2 regions of the uncultured Cellulomonas sp. genome follow, and region 1 is predicted to be linked to the other one. Evidence: riboswitches for the same ligand, from Rfam matches in the RefSeq annotation. Region 1 holds a riboswitch; the other holds the start of a gene.
What was found. Region 1 has a riboswitch for cyclic di-AMP ahead of RYN42_RS00520 (C40 family peptidase). Riboswitches for the same ligand answer to the same signal wherever they lie in the genome.
Positions count from the first base shown of each region.

Region 1 (8,154 bases):
GCCGGGACAGCGCCTGGCCGATCGCGCAGCGTTCTGGCTCGTGCTCGTCGCGCTGGTCGGGGGGACCGTCACGTTCCTCGCCTGGACCCTCGCCGGGGCCAGCGTGCCCACCGCGATGCTGTTCGCCATCACCGTGGTCGTGATCACCTGCCCCGACGCCCTGGGCCTTGCCACACCAACCGCCATCATGGTCGGCACCGGCCTGGGCGCCCGCCGCGGCGTCCTGTTCAAGAACGCGACCGCACTGGAGACCTCGGCACGCATCGACACCGTCGTGATGGACAAGACCGGCACCCTGACCAAGGGCGAGCCCGAGGTCACGGACCTGATCGTCGACCACCTTCCCGAGCTGGAAGTCCTCGCACTGGCGGCCGCCGTAGAACGCGAGTCGGAACACCCACTGGCACGCGCCGTCGTCGAGCATGCCGTACACCTCGGTGCCGCGGTGCTCACCGCCGACGACTTCCGGAACGTCCCCGGTCACGGCGCCGGCGCCACGGTGAACGGTCACCGAGTGCTGGTCGGCAACCAGAGACTGATGTCCGCCGAGGGTGTGACGCTCGGGGACCTGTCCACCCGGCGCGACGCGCTCGCGCAGTCGGGCAGGACCGCCGTGCTCGTCGCGGTCGACGGACGCCTGGTCGGCGTCATCGCCCTGGCCGACGCCGTCCGCGAGACCGCCGCCGCAGCCGTGGCCGCCTTGCACGAGGCGCGCATCGAGGTCGTCATGCTGACCGGGGACAACGAAGCGACCGCCCGCCGCATCGCCGGCCAGCTCGGCATCGACACCGTCGTGGCCGAAGTGCTGCCGGGCGACAAGGCCGACCAGGTCGCCCGCCTGCAGGCCGCCGGCCGGAAGGTCGCGATGGTGGGCGACGGCGTCAACGACGCCCCCGCCCTGGCCAAGGCCGACCTCGGGATCGCGATCGGCGCCGGCACGGACGTCGCCATCGAGACCGCGGACGTCGTCCTGATGCGATCCGACCCGCTCGACGTGGCGATCGCGCTGCGGATCGGCAGGGGCACGTTGCGCAAGATGCGGCAGAACCTGGGCTGGGCGATCGGCTACAACGCCCTCGCGCTCCCCATCGCCGCAGGCGTGCTCTACCCGTCGCTCGGCGTGTCGCTGAGCCCCGAGATCGCCGCTCTCACGATGTCCGGATCCTCGGTGATCGTCGCCGTCAACGCCCTCCTGCTCAAGCGGCTGCCGCTCCCCGCGGCACCGGGGACCCGCGAGCTCACGCCCACGATCGTGACGGAAGCCCTCAGCGAGGCAGCAGGACGGTGAAGGCGCTCCCCCTGCCGGGGCCGGGGCTCGCGGCGGTGATCGTGCCGCCGTGGGCATGGGTCAGGGCCAGGGAGATGGCCAGCCCGATGCCCGAACCGCCGTGCCCGCGATCGCGGGCCGTGTCGACCCGGTAGAAGCGCTCGAAGACATGCGGGAGATGCTCGGCGGCGATCCCGTCACCGGTATCGGACACGGTGAAGCGAACCCCGCCGTCCGACGTACGCCCCGCCGCGACCGTCACACGCCCGCCCGCGGGCGTGTGACGGATCGCGTTGCTGACAAGATTGTCGAGGACCTGACCCATGCGCAGCGGGTCGACCTCCAGGTCGGGCAGGTTCTGCTGGACGTCCCCGTCGAGGTGGACCGCGCTTTCGCTGGCCCTCTCCCGGCCCGCGCCGACGGCGGAGCTCACCAGGTCGACCGGCGCGGTGGCGCAGAGCTCGAGATGCAGGTCACCGCTCTCGGCCTGGGTGACCGCGGCCAGGTCTTCGGCGATCCGAGTCAGACGCAAGGCCTGCTCCCGAAGCAGCTCGATAGTCGTGGCATCGAGAGGGCGAACGCCGTCCTCCACCGCCTCGAGGTAGGCCGTGATCGTGGCGACGGGGGTGCGGACCTCGTGCGCCACATCAGCTAACAGGCGCTCGCGCAGTCGATCGCTGTCCTGGAGCCGCTCGGCCATGTGGTTGAACGAGACGGCGACCTCGTCGAGCTCCGGCCCCATCTCCGGTGGTGCGACTCGGGCGTCGTAGCGACCAGAGCCGACGCGCGCCGCCGCGTCCGACAGCGACGACAGAGACCGGCCGATCCGGCGCGTGAAGACCAGACTCACCGCGATCGATGCGAGCGCGGCCGCTGCGATGGCGACGGCGAGTGCGATGGCGCTGGCGTATCGAAACGCCTCCTCCGCGTGCAGGATCGCTTCGTCCTGGTCCCGCAGGTCGGCGTGCATCAGGTGCTCGTGGAACAGAGGAGGGCCGACGAGGGCGACGATCGTGGCCGCCGTGAGCGCACCGACCGTGAGGACGAGCACGCTTCCGACCTGGAGGCGAGTGGCCAGGCTCCACCGAGCCGCCCGGCGCGGGACCTCGCGATTCATGTGCCCGCACCGATGCGGTAACCAACGCCGCGGACCGTGCGGATGAACCGTTGTCGCTCCGCCTCGCCGCCGAGCTTCTTGCGGACGTGGAGCACATGCACGTCGACCAGGTGCTCGTCGCCCACCCACCCCGGGCCCCAGACCTCGTCGATCAGCGACCTCCTGCTCAGCACGGTCTTCGGGCGGCGCGCGAGGGCCGCGAGCACGTCGAACTCCGTGCGCGTCAACAGGATCTGCTCAGTGCCGACGCGAACCTCGCGGCTCTCCGGATCGACGGTGAGCGATCCGATCACGATGACGGGGGACGCCTCGATGACGGGCGCCGGAACGCGTCGTGGCCGCCGCAGAAGCGTGTTCGCTCGCGCCACGAGCTCGCGGGGGCTGAACGGTTTGGTCATGTAGTCGTCCGCCCCGACCCTGAGCCCGCGCAGCGTGTCGACCTCCTTGGCGCGCGCGGTCAACATGATGACGTAGCAGTCCGAGAACGTCCGCAGCTGTTGGCACACCTCGACACCATCCAGACCCGGGAGACCGAGGTCGAGGACGACCAGATCCGGGTCGATCTCCCGCAGCAGTGGGACAGCCTCGGCACCGTCGTGCACCTGGTGCACCTCAAAGCCGTCGCGCTCCAGGTAGCCGGTGATGACATTGGCGAGCGGCTCTTCGTCGTCGACGACCACGACGCGGCGTACTGCCACGCTCTGTGCTGGGCTGATCACCAGGCCCATTGTTACGGAGCGCACACCTCGATCGTCGACCTTCATCAAACCTTGATGCAACGACGACGCTAGCGACAGGGTCACGAGCGAAGGTAGATGGCCTACATGTTTCGCAACCGCTCGAGGGAGACCTGACCGATGAACCCGATGCGCCGCCGATTGACCGCCGCGGCCACAGCTGTCGCCCTCTCCGTCGCCCTGGCAGCCTGCTCCAGCAGCACGGACTCGGGCGACTCCCCGACCAACGGAGAGAGCGCGCAGAGCGCGGCGGCGACTCACAACGACGCAGACACGCAGTTCGCGCAGCTGATGATCCTCCACCACGAGGGCGCCGTCGAGATGGCTGAGGTCGCCGTCGAACGCGCTTCGACGCCAGAGGTGAAGGCGCTCGCCGAGCGGATCCAGGCCGCACAGGGCCCCGAGATCGACCTGATGACCGGCTGGCTCACCAGCTGGGGCGAAGAGACCGGGCACGACACGGACATGGGTGGCATGGACATGGGCGGGATGGACATGGATGGCATGAGCCAGTCCGAGGTCATGGAGGAGCTCGACGCACTCGAGGGTGCCGAGTTCGACCGAGCATTCCTCGAGCGCATGGTGGCGCACCACCGCGGCGCCATCGAGATGTCCGAGCAGGAGAAGGCCGAGGGCTCGAACCCCGACGCGATGGCCCTCGCCGGCACCATCATCGACGCCCAGACAGCGGAGATCACGGAGATGCAGAACCTGCTGGCCGGTCTCTGACGGAGCTCGGGACGTTCGCCCCTACGTGGACAGGTCGGGCCGGCGCAGCGTGGAACGAGGAGGTCGGTGCTCGCGCCTGGCCTCACGACCGAGAGGTGGTTCGTCATGATGTGGTGGGGACACGGCGGATGGGGCGCTGGTGGTTGGGTGACGATGGCGCTGATGATGCTGGTCTTCTGGGGCTTGGTCGCGGCGCTCGTCGTCTGGATCGTGCGCAGCGCCTCCGGCACCCAGCAGGTTCCGGGGGGCTCTGATCGAACGCTCCCGAGTCCCGACAGCGTGCTTGCGGACCGGTTCGCTCGCGGTGAGATCGACGAGGCCGAGTTCACCAGCCGGCGAGCCGCGCTGCATGGACCGGGGACGCGGCAGCCACGGGATCAGTGAGGGAAGCAAGCCTGCGTCCGCGTACGGCATAGCGTCTGGCCGTTCGTCCTGCGCTCATGAAGGTTTCATGAAGTCAGGCGGGTGACGGCCGGACGCGACCGGATCGATGCCTACCATCGTCGGAGCCGGGACACCCCTGGCACGGTCTTCTGGTGGGCGCCGAGCCCTGCCACCGCCCGAAGACTCCGCAGATCATCGATGGCAGGGACGGGGGAACCAAGATCGTGGACGCTCCAGCAGCGTCCTTGGGGTGAAGCCAGCACCACTGGCCGGGCGACTCTCTCCCGAACCCGACAGCTCACCTCGCAGGCGTCCGAGAGGACACCCATGCCCGCACGCCACCGCGCCGCCCGCCGCCCGCTGACTGCCCTCGACGACCTCGCCGCGGCATCCGCCGACGGCATGGCGACGGCCGGCAGACGATCAGCAGCCGCCGTCATCACCTCCGGTCTCGTCATGTCGATGTCCGGCACCCCCGCCTTCGCGGCGCGCACCTCGGAAGCCGGCTCGCTCAGCGGCTCGGTGGACACCGCGCGACTGACGCAGGACGCCCGCGCGGTTCTCGAGCAGCAGGTGGTTGCGCCCTCGAACGTCGAATGGACATTCGAGGCGCCCGCCGTGACCGCCGTTGCGCCGGCCCCCGCGCCGGAGCCGGAGCCGGAGCCGGAGCCGCAGGTTTCTCGGTCCCGTGAGCGCGCAGCCGCACCGGCCGCGGCGACAGCGACCGCCGAGCCCACGGTCGCCGTGCCGGCGAGCGCCAACGGCAACGCGATCGTCGAGATCGCCGCCCGCTACGTCGGGGTGCCCTACGTCTACGGCGGCTCGACCCCCGACGGCTTCGACTGCTCCGGCTTCACGTCCTACGTCTTCGCGCAGGTCGGCATCTCGCTGCCGCGCACCTCCTCCGCGCAGCGCAACGTCGGCACCGTCGTCTCGCGCGCCGACGCGCAGCCCGGCGATCTGATCTGGTCCCCGGGCCACATCGCGATCTACGCGGGTGACGGCCTCCAGGTCGACGCCCCCCGCCCCGGCAAGACGATCCAGATCAGGGAGATCTGGCAGTCCAGCCCGATCTTCATCCGAGTGGGCTGACGGTCCGTTGCCCGGCAATCCCGACACTTCACTGCGGCCTGTACTTCCCGGTGGAAGTGGCACTGCGGCTCGGCCGTCCAAGCCCGGCCTGACAGCGTGCTCCCTATGCGTGGGCGAGACTCTGGGCGACTCTGACGAGCGTGCAGGCGGCCAGCTCGCTCGCCTCCGCGAGCTCGACTCGCTCGGCGTCGCGCGTCTGACGTTGGCCGAGTGCCTCGACGAGTGCAATCGAGGCGACGTCATCGTCGCCCGTTCTGCGCGATCAGGGCGGCGCCGATCGGGCCGCCCTGTGTGGCTGGAGCGGGTCGCTGGCGATGAGTTGACCGGCGCGCTGGCGAACTGGCTCGACCAGGGCGGACCTGGACGCGCGCCCATGCCCGCCAGCCTCGAGCCGCTCGTCATCGACAGGTCGAAGGAGCATGCGGGCCAGGTGTCGCCCTAGTCGTCCCGCCAGCATCAGTTGGTGATACTCCTCGGCCGCTTCCCAGCGCCGCGAGAAACACGTCAGGCGGAGGCGGAGGCGGTCGCGGGAGCGCTTCGCCGACCCCCAGATGCGGCTCCGATGGGGCATCTTCATGGAACCTTGACGGCGTCGCAGGCAGGAGTTCGTCATCCACGCCGATGATCGAAGAGGCGCGACGGTCGCGCACGGCCGCTACGGCCGATCCCTGTGAAGAGACAGGCGGGCCATGACGACCACGAAGCGCTGGCCGGACATCGATGACGTCACCGCTTCGGCCCGACGGACGGCCGCGTGAGCTCGTCGCTCAGGGAAGGACCGCTCCCCACGCGGCGCTCTCTGCGCCACGAGGACCGTAGATCTGTTGGAACGCGGGTCGCTCGGAACCGAAACCCTGCGTCGCTGGTGAGGGCCGGATTGCTCGCGACGATGGTGGCTGTGTTCGTTGCACTGCAACCGTGGGGGGATCCGGGTCCTGCCCAAGCGTCCGCTCCGGTGGTCACGGGACCCACGACCGTGCAGGTGCTGAGCGCTCCAGACTCTCCGACTCCGCCGGCGTCCTTGCTGAGCGCTGAGAACCCTCGCGAAGGCGGGGTCGTCGCGTCGCGGATGGCCGACCGCGCCGAGCTGCCGGACTGCACCGGGATCTTCAGCGGCCGCGGGAGCAACGGGCGCCTGGCCAAGTCCGACCTGTGCGACCTGTGGCAGAAGCCGTACAGGGACCGTGCGGACGCGGTCGCGACCATCACCGACCTGAACTCCGCCTACACCGCCCGGTTCGGCGAGCCGATCTGCCTGTCGTCCGGGTATCGCACCATCGAGGAACAAGCAGCGCTTCGCTCCCAGAAGGGTGGCCTGGCGGCACCTGCCGGCCAGAGCAACCACGGGTGGGGCCTCGCGGTCGACCTGTGCCCCGAGGCATACGCCGGAGAGCGGGGGAGGTGGCTTCATGACGTCGGTCCCGTCTACGGGTGGGCGAACCCCGACTGGGCGCACCGCGGCGGAGACGGCCCATACGAGCCCTGGCACTGGGAGTTCGTCCCTGGAGTCGAGGCACTGGCCGACGGCTTCTGAGCGTGGCAGGCGTCCGCCGGCCGGGGACCTTGACGCGGGTTGCCAGGGCGGCCCGAATCCCGAGCGCACTGCTCGCCCTGAATGCCGCACGCCAACTCCGTGCAGGCCTGCGCGAGCAGGAGTTCCGTCGGGACGCGCGTCTTCAGCAAATCTTCGTCGTTCGGCAAGCGAAAACGCCTTGCCGATAGCCCATCGTGGGCAAGCCCGACCCCCGGTGCCGGTTCGGGAAGACCCGAACGCGTCTGGCGCGGGCCTCGAAGCACAACACCTAGGAGCCCACGTGAGCCCAGACGGCAAGCGTTCGAACGACCGAGCAGCCCGCAAGGAACGCCTGCTGCAGCTCCAGGCCGCCCAGAAGCGCGCGGAGCGCCGTCGGACGGTGCTCATCGTCGGGATCGTGGCCGCAACGCTGCTCGCACTGATCATTCCCACGGTCGTCATCCTCACCAACGAGCAGCGGCGCAATGATGCCGTCGAGGCCGTGGCGAGCGCCCCCATCGAGGGTGAGCAGGAACTCCCGGTGTCGGCGGCCACGCACGTCGAAGGAGACGTGCAGTACGCGGACGTCACCCAGCCGACCGCCGAGCCCACGCCCGCACTCGAGGACCTGGCCGAGCAGGGCACGCTGCTGCCCCCCGTCGGCGGGGACCACGACCCGCTCCCGCAGACTTGCGGGTTCTACAGCGAGCCGATCCGAGACGAGAATGCCGTGCACTCCCTCGAGCACGGCGCGGTGTGGATCGCCTACCGGCCAGGCCTCGGCGACGCCGGAGCGGAGAGACTGCGCGTACTGGCTGACGAGAACCCCTACCTGCTGGTCAGCCCCTACGAAGGACTGGCGGCACCGCTGGTCGCCACGGCCTGGGGCGTCCGACTGGAGCTTCCTTCTGTCGACGACGCGCGACTGGAGCCGTTCCTCACCCGCTACCTCCAGGGAGAGCAAGCCCCCGAGCCCGGCGCCTCGTGCGAGGGCGTCGGTGGGTAGAGCCACGAAGGGCGAGGCGCGTGTCACGCCCGAGGGGCGAGAGGCCAGGACCGAGATCAGGAGCACCCAGTTCCCGCCTGATCGGGAGCGATCGGATGCAGGCCGGGGTGAACCAGAGGTCGCGGTCGCGTGTCACGCCCTCGGGGCGCGACGTCACGCACGTAGCCTGCGGGCGGCCGCGCCTGACACCCTGCTCCCGATCCCGGCCACCCCGCACATGTCGACGCGCTTTCGCGGTACGCCGCCGCCCCCTTCCGCCGTGTCCACCCGTCGCCTCAGGCGGCGGGTGGGTGCGGTTCTCCTCGCCGC
Region 1 is NZ_CAURTV010000001.1:120,359-128,512, reverse strand. It holds gene RYN42_RS00545 (heavy metal translocating P-type ATPase) at 1-1,288, shown strand, start outside; gene RYN42_RS00540 (ATP-binding protein) at 1,266-2,318, opposite strand; gene RYN42_RS00535 (response regulator) at 2,381-3,100, opposite strand; gene RYN42_RS00530 (DUF305 domain-containing protein) at 3,242-3,850, shown strand; gene RYN42_RS00525 (SHOCT domain-containing protein) at 4,004-4,234, shown strand; cyclic di-AMP (ydaO/yuaA leader) riboswitch at 4,382-4,559, shown strand; gene RYN42_RS00520 (C40 family peptidase) at 4,562-5,326, shown strand; gene RYN42_RS00515 (hypothetical protein) at 5,436-5,768, shown strand; gene RYN42_RS00510 (M15 family metallopeptidase) at 6,396-6,860, shown strand; gene RYN42_RS00505 (DUF3105 domain-containing protein) at 7,141-7,845, shown strand.

Region 2 (8,154 bases), on a different contig from region 1:
CACGAGCCGGACGCCCCAGCCGTGCGCCGCGGCCTGGCCGACCGCCCAGTCGAGCGCGTGCAGGCTCGCCCCCGATCCGTCCACCCCGACGAGGACCACATCGTCACGCGTCATCCGGAGCCTCCGTGCTCGTACCGAGCCCGCCGTGCGCTCGTCCCAGTGTCCTCCTCGCGGGCGCTGGTGCGTCGAGGAGTTACCGGAATGTTGCCATACGTTGGCGGTACGTTGACGAACTGCGGGTCAGGCGACGACGTACTGCGACCACAACGGCTCGGCGCGGACCGACGTGGTGCCGAACGCCACCGACCAGCGGGGGGCTCGCGGGGCGAATGGCAGCTCCCAGCCGATCTCATGCAGCAGCCGGTCGGCCTTGCGGTGGTTGCACCGCACGCAGGCGGCGACGACGTTGGTCCACTCGTGCCGGCCCCCGCGGGAGCGCGGCTGCACGTGGTCGACGGTGTCCGCTCCCCCGCCGCAGTACGCGCACCGGTGGTTGTCCCGTTGCAGCACGGTGCGGCGGGTGGGCGGCACCGGGCGGCGGACCGGGACGTGCACGTAGCGCGTCAGGCACAGGACGACCGGCAGAGGAACGGACACGTGCTCGGAGTGCAGCAGGCGTCCGTCGGTCTCGAGCACGGTCGCCTTGCCGCTCATCACGAGCACCACGGCACGCCGCAGGCTCACGATGCACAGGGGCTCCATGCTGGCGTTGAGCAGCAGGGTGCGGGCTCCGGAGGCGATCAGCCCGGGCGGGCCGACCTCACTGGCTGCCCCACCGACGGCCTCGGTGGACAGCTTCGCGGCATTCATGAGCACGGCGTTCTCCCGACCTCGGGGGTCGGACCGGCTGGCTGCCGGCCCGGCGAAGCGAAGCAACAGCGTGGTGCACGGACAGAGTACGCGCCGGGGTCCTCCGGGAACGCGACGAGGCCCCGACGACATCGATGTCGTCGGGGCCTCGTCGGCGGGCGGCTGGTGTCAGCCGATCCGGATGAAGACGGGCGAGCTCTGCCAGATGGCGCGGAACTGGATCGTCTTGCCCGGGCGGGGCGAGTCGATCTGGTCGTTGCCGCCGGCGTAGATCGAGATGTGGCCGGGGCTCCAGATCAGGTCACCGGGCTGCGCGTCGGCACGCGAGACGATGGTGCCCGCGGCCTTCTGGCCGGACGACGTGCGCGGCAGCGTGATGCCGAGCTGCGCGTAGACGTAGCTGGTGAAGCCAGAGCAGTCGAAGCCGATCGGCGTCGTGCCACCGCTGAGGTACGGCGTCCCGACGTAGCGGGCGGCGATCTCGAGGACCGCGTTGCCGGAGACCGACTGCGGGACGGCGGAGGTGGCGACCGGAGCGGCTGCGGTGGCTGCGGTGGCTGCGCGGACGGTGCTGCGCGACGCGGCGGCGGCCTTGACCTTGACGGGCGGCGGCGGGGCCGGCTTCTCGGCGGTGACGACCGGGACGTCGAACGTCCAGGCGGCCTCGACCGGAGCGGTCACGACGGGGGCCGTGTTGAGGACGGCGCGGGCCGACGCGGTCAGGGCGGCGGTGTCGACGGCCGGGAGGGCGCCTGCGTCACCGCCGGGAGCGGCGTTGGCCGGCGAGCCCAGCATCGAGACGACGAGTCCCGACGACGCGGCGACGACAGCAGTACGGCGTCCGACGGTTCCCATCTGGCCCGAGGCGGCTGCAGCCAGCTCGGTCAACGGCGTCGAAGGACGGCGCGCCGCACGATGGCGGGCGCTGGTGGAGCTCACGGTCACGCGATGCCTCTCCTGATGCCTACGAGGTCAGCTGTCGGGTTCGGGTGGGAGAACACCCGGCCGTGTCCCCGATCGAGATCGGATCTCCGGCTTCACCCCAAGGACACCGAACTTCCGGTGCCCGCAATTGGGTCCCCCGCCCCTGCCGGCGGTCAGTGCGGACCTCGTGGCGGCGGCAGGGTTAGGCGTTCCGCTCGAGGGCTTCCTAGAAGGAGGGTTCCTGGGAAGCAGGTCGAACGTACAGGACGCCCCCCGCGATTGTCACGTTCCGATCACGGGAATCTCCGCTCGTGTAGGACACGCGTCCTGTACCCCGGTCCAGAACCAGGAGGTGACCTGCAAAGACGCCGATCAGCGGCGTGGGAGCGCGCACACAACCTCCGCAGCTGGACGCCCGTCAAGATCACGACGGTGCTCCCAGGGCGCTCCCAGACGGCGCCCAGAAGGGGGCCCGGACGGGCCCTGACCGTGCCCGGCGACCGGTCAGCGCTTGCCGACGAAGATGTGCCGGGCGACGTCGTCGGGGAGGTCCAGGACGGTCTCGGAGCCGGGCGTCGACACGGTCACGAGGCCCAGCCCGCGCTCGATGGCGATCTCCTTGTGCGGCAGCACCCCGGCCTCGGCCAGGCGCGCGAGCAGCTCGACGTCCACCTGCAGCGGCTCCGCGATCCGCGCGACGACCGCGCGCTCCACGCCGTCGGCGCCGGTCTCGCCCCGGTAGAACAGCAGGGACGTGACCCCGTCGAGGAAGCTCTCCGCGGTGGTCTCCTCGCCGATCTCCGCGAGGCCCGGGATCGGGTTGCCGTAGGGGTCGAAGTGCGGGTGGTCCAGCAGGGACGCCAGGCGCCGCTCGACCCGCTCGCTCATCACGTGCTCCCAGCGGCAGGCCTCCTCGTGCACGTACGGCCACTCCAGGCCGATCACGTCGGTGAGCAGGCGCTCGGCCAGCCGGTGCTTGCGCATGACGCGCACCGCCTTGCTCGCCCCCAGCTCGGTCAGCTCGAGGTGCCGGTCCCCCGTCACGACCACCAGGCCGTCGCGCTCCATGCGCGCCACGGTCTGGGAGACCGTGGGGCCGGAGTGGCCGAGCCGCTCGGCGATGCGGGCGCGCAGGGGGGTGATGCCTTCCTCGGTGAGCTCGTAGACCGTCTTGAGGTACATCTCCGTCGTGTCGATCAGGTCGCTCACTGCATGGCCTCCCGCGTCGAGTGCTCGTCGCGCGGCGCCCAACCCCGGCCGGGCGGCCGCGCTGGGCTCAGATTAGTTGGTCGGGCCGACGACCGGTGCCCGTGACCGCCTATCCTCGGCCACGTGCCCGATGCTCACGACGCCCCGCTGCAGCTGACCATCCCCGCGCACCTGCTGCCGGTGGACGGCCGGTTCGGCTCCGGACCGTCCAAGGTCCGCCGCGCGCAGCTCGACGCGCTGGCCGGCCCGGCCGCCGCGATGCTGGGCACCTCCCACCGCCAGGCACCCGTGCGCGCGCTGGTCGGCCGGGTACGTGCGGGGCTCGCCGCGCTGCTGGAGCTGCCCGCCGGCTACGAGATCGTGCTGGGCAACGGCGGGTCCACCCTGTTCTGGGACGTGGCCACCCTGTGCCTGATCGAGGACCGCGCGGCGTTCGGCACGTTCGGCGAGTTCGGCGCCAAGTTCGCCGCCGCGGCCACCCGCGCCCCGTTCCTCGGCGAGCCCGTGGTCACCAGCGCCGCGCCGGGCGGCGTGGCGGTACCGGCCTTCGCCGACGGGGTCGACGCCTACGCGTGGCCGCACAACGAGACGTCGACCGGCGTCGTCGCCCCCGTGCACCGGGTGGCCGGCTCGCACGCCCAGGGAGCGCTCGTGCTGGTGGACGGCACGTCCGGCGCCGGCGGCCTGGCGGTGGACGTCCGGCAGACCGACGTCTACTACTTCGCCCCGCAGAAGTCCTTCGCGTCCGACGGTGGCCTGTGGCTGGCCGCGGTCTCCCCCGCGGCGATCGAGCGGGCGGCCCGGATCGAGTCGGGGGACCGGTGGATCCCCGAGTCGCTGTCGTTCACCACCGCCCTGGCGAACTCACGGCTGGACCAGACGCTGAACACGCCCGCCATCGCGACGCTGGTCCTGCTGGCCGAGCAGCTCGACTGGATCCTGGGCAACGGCGGCATGCCCTGGGCGGTGCACCGCACGGCGACCTCGGCCGGCCACCTGTACGGGTGGGCCGAGGCGCGGGACTGGGCGACGCCGTTCGTGTCGGACCCGGACCTGCGCTCGAACGTCGTCGGCACCATCGACCTAGACCCTGACATCGAGGCGGCCACGGTGGCCCGGGTGCTGCGCGCCCACGGCGTCGTCGACGTCGAGCCCTACCGCAAGCTGGGCCGCAACCAGCTGCGCGTCGCGATGTACCCCGCGGTGGACCCGGACGACGTCCTGGCGCTCACGGCCTGCATCGACCACGTGGTCGACCAGCTTCGCTGACCCCGCGCACGACGACGCCCGCCCACCGTGGTCAGCACGGGGAGCGGGCGTCTGTCGTCGGACCGGCTGCTCAGAGCATCGCGCGCCGGCGGCGGGCGATCGCCACCATCGTCACGGCCCCGGCACCGACGACGACCAGTCCGGCAGCTGCGGCGAGCAGAGGACCGGAGTCGGATCCCGTGGCGGACAGGACGGCCGCCTTGGGGTTGCCCACCGCGAGCACCTCGTCCTCACCGGGCGGGTCGGTGTGGCAGTTCGGGCTCGACGGCGGGTACGCCACCGGGACCGTGAGCTCGGGGTTGACCTGGAAGAGCACGTTCACGCTGGGACGGACCCAGTCGAACTCGTCGCCCTCGACCCAGGACTTGTCCGCGAGCTGACGCCAGCCGGGCCAGTCGATGCCCTTGCCGTCCGGGCCCTCGACGGCGCCCGGCCAGTTGACCGTGCCCTCGAGCGGGAGGTCGGCGTAGACGACGTCGTCGCCGCCGGGGTTGACCCAGGTGATGGTGACCTTGGTGTTCGGGGTGCCCACCGCGACGACCTTGTAGCGCAGCTTCGGGACCTCGTTGTCGCACACCGGCGAGAGGATCTGGATGTTCAGCTGGCACTGGCGCGGGACGCCGTACTCGTCGACGGGGTCGAGGCACCCGTAGACGGGTCCGTCCGTGGACGGGCTGGGGCTGGGAGAGACGAGGGCCTGGGACGGCAGGGCGCCGGCAAGGCCTACGAGGACCGCGAGGAACGCGACGACCGCGCCGCGGATGAGTCTGGCCATGATGGGATTCGCCCCCGTCTAGGATTCGGACATTTCGCACTCATTGTTGCCCGACGTGCGACGGTTCCGGTTCTTCCGTACGGGTGATGTTGTCCGATTCGTCCGGATTCACCCGTCTGCGCACGAGGCGTGCACGAAGCCCGGGCTGGTCAGGGTGGGCGTCGCCCACACGGTGACCTTCCCGTCGCGGACCGGGACGGTGACGCGGTAGGTCTCGGACGCGCCGGGGGCGAGCGTCGAGGTCACCACCTGCACGTCGCGGCCGGCGACGGTCGCCGTGGTGCCCGACACGAAGCCCTCCCCCAGGCGCAGCGGCTGCAGGGGCGCACCCACGGGGGCGTAGACCGTGACGTTGGTGGACAGGTGCCCCACGGGCAGCCCGGTGCGGGCAGTACCGGTCACGTACTCCGGCAGGGACGCGACGCCCTCGGGCGGCTGGTAGTCGAGGTCGAGGCGGACGGTCGCGGTCGGCTCGGGCCCGCTGCAGCGCAGGTCCTCCACGGTGACCGCCGTCGTCAGGTAGTAGCCGAGCTTGCCTGCCGAGCCGTCGTTGAGGAACACGCCGACCGCATCCGGGAAGTCACCGGTGAGGAACGCGGCGCCGACCGTGGTGGCCGCCAGCGTCTCCTGCTCCGTGGCGTGCGCGGACCAGATGCGGATGCGCCCCTCGGTGCCCGCCCGCGCCAGCGCGGTGACCAGGCCCTGCGGTTCCCCCTGCCCGGAGCCGACCGCCCCGAAGATCGCCGCCGCGACGCCCGCGTAGAACCGGTCCGCCACCGCGGGGTCGTCGATGTCGCTGTAGGAGTCGCGCAGCAGCACCTGCAGCATGTCCGCGGCGTCGATCTTGGCGCCGCCGGGCTCGGTCACCGGACCGGTCGCCTTGAGCAGGTACCGCGCGCCGACGGGGTCCGCCGCGATCACGCCGTCGACCGGCTGGCCCAGGTCCCGCTCCCAGCGCGCGGCGAGCAGCTGGGCGCTGCGCGGGAAGTCCGGGGTGAGCACGGCGTCCTGCACCCACCGGCCCAGCCGGTCGGTGTCCACCACCAGCTCCTCGGGTGTGAGCGGCAGGATCGGGGCGTCGATGCCCTTCAGGTCGATGGTCGAGCGCTGGTCGGTGAGCGTGACGGCGCCGTCCTGCGCGTGCAGCACCGCGAAGGCGCCGACGATGCCGCCCGCGCTGCGCAGCTCCGCGGAGTTGAGCGACACCAGCAGGTACGTGCGGGGGCCCTCCGCGCCGAGCATCGGCGGCAGCAGGGTGGCCACCTGCGCGCCGGCGTCGAGCGCGCCGGTCACCTGGTCGAGGCCGTCCCTGAGCTGCCCGACCGGCCCGACGAGCGGCCCCGCCAGCCGGTCGACGTCGATCCGGGCCACGGCCGCCTGGGCACGGTGGGCGCTCTGCGCGGCCGCGACCACCTCCGGCCCCGCGGCGATGAGCGGTGCCAGGTCCACCCGTCCGTCGGCGGCGCGGGCGCTCGGGGCCTCGAGCACGTCGTTGAGCCGGACGACCGCGGGCAGGGCGTCGCGGGTGACGTCCTCCAGCGACGCCGAGACGATCCGGACCGCGGTGAGGTTGGGACCGAGCCCGGGGACGATCTCAGCCGCCCGCCAGACCGGGTCGCTGGTGGCGCTGCGGGCCTTGGCGAGGTCCTCCTGCGCCTGGGGCAGCCGGGCCTCGATCTGGTCGGTCCTGCCCTCGTCCAGCTGCGCGCGCAGGTCGTCGAACACCGTCTGGGCCGACAGCAGCGCCTCGGACGCCTGCAGTCCGCGGTAGACCAGCCAGCACGCGGCGAGGGCCAGGACCACGAGGACGGCGAGCACGCCGAACGCGATGCGGCGCGCGAGGCGGCGGCGCGGCGCGGGCGCGTCGTCGGTCGGCGGGCTCGCCTCGGAGGCCCGCGGCTGGTCGACGGTGGCACTCACCGAGGGATCGTGACATCCCGGACATCTGCGGCGACATGCCGCAGCGCGCTATTCACCCGGGTGCACATACCCCACGACGTCGGCGGCCACGTGGACCAGGCCCCCGGGGGCCATGTCGGAGTAGAGGTTGACCAGGCCGTCGTCGGGGATCGCCACCACCACGAGGTTCGGGACGTCACGCCCCGGCACGTAGTTGAGGGTCGACGCCGTGGGCGGGGCGCCGGAGCCGGCCGCGTTCGGGTACACCCGCAGGTTGCCCAGCCCGGTCGGTCCGATCGCGGTGACGTTGAGCACCACGGCGGACGCTCCGGCCGGGACACCCCCGCTGCCCGGTAGCCGCACCTGGTAGACCGTGCGGGCCGAGAGCGCGCCGGCCATCGGCCCCAGGTGGTTGCTCCCCGGCCGGGTGTCGAGCACGCGCGTCGGGGTCACCGCGGAGTAGGTGGTGTCGCCGACCACGTAGCCGGTGACGTCGAGGATCACGTTGACCGGCGAGGCATTCACCGGCGTGCCGGTGTCCGAGTAGAAGGACACCTTCCCGGAGGCGGGCAGGTCGACGATGGTCGCGTTGGCCTTGTCCGTGCCGGCGGCGTAGTTGACCACCGACGCGTTGGGCACGGCCTGGCCGGCGGGGAAGACCCGCAGGTTGCCGGGGGCCCTGGCGCCGGTGATCGTCGCGTTGAGGATGACGGCGCTGGCGTCGGCCGGCACTCCCGCGACACCGCTGACCTGGACCGTCTGGACCGCGTGGGGTGCCACGGGTCCGGTGATCGTGCCGACGTTCTGTGCGCCGGGCCGGGTGTCGACCAGTCGCCGCGAGGCCTGCGTGACGATCCCGGCGTCCGGCATGGTGAACCCGGTGACGTCGAGCAGGACGCCCACGGGTCCGGCGCTCCTGGTGTAGTAGCAGACCGCGCCGTTGGCGGGGAGTTGGACGAAGGCCGCGTTGGCGACGTCGGCGCCGGGCTCGAAGTTCACCGTCGAACCCGACGGCGGTGCGGTGGTGCCGGTCCCGTCGGTGTCCGGGTACACGACGACGTGGCCGAGCGCCGACGGGTGGACCGTCGTGACGTTGAGGATCACGCCCGACGCCCCGACGGGGACGCCGTGCGTGCCGGTGATCTGGACACAGATGGGCCTTCCCTGGTCCACGGCTGGGTCGCTGACCGCACGCTGCGGCGTCTGGGACACCACCCCGTCGGAGGCGTCCACGTAGAGGAAGGACGCGCTCGTCGTCGAGGTCCCCG
Region 2 is NZ_CAURTV010000033.1:1,740-9,893, forward strand. It holds gene RYN42_RS10060 (universal stress protein) at 1-114, opposite strand, end outside; gene RYN42_RS10065 (HNH endonuclease) at 241-702, opposite strand; gene RYN42_RS10070 (NlpC/P60 family protein) at 979-1,755, opposite strand; cyclic di-AMP (ydaO/yuaA leader) riboswitch at 1,758-1,923, opposite strand; gene RYN42_RS10075 (metal-dependent transcriptional regulator) at 2,239-2,943, opposite strand; gene serC (phosphoserine transaminase) at 3,067-4,212, shown strand; gene RYN42_RS10085 (peptidase) at 4,283-4,987, opposite strand; gene RYN42_RS10090 (DUF4012 domain-containing protein) at 5,096-6,907, opposite strand; gene RYN42_RS10095 (carboxypeptidase regulatory-like domain-containing protein) at 6,956-8,154, opposite strand, start outside.
Region 2: another riboswitch for cyclic di-AMP. It lies ahead of RYN42_RS10070 (NlpC/P60 family protein); the one in region 1 lies ahead of RYN42_RS00520 (C40 family peptidase).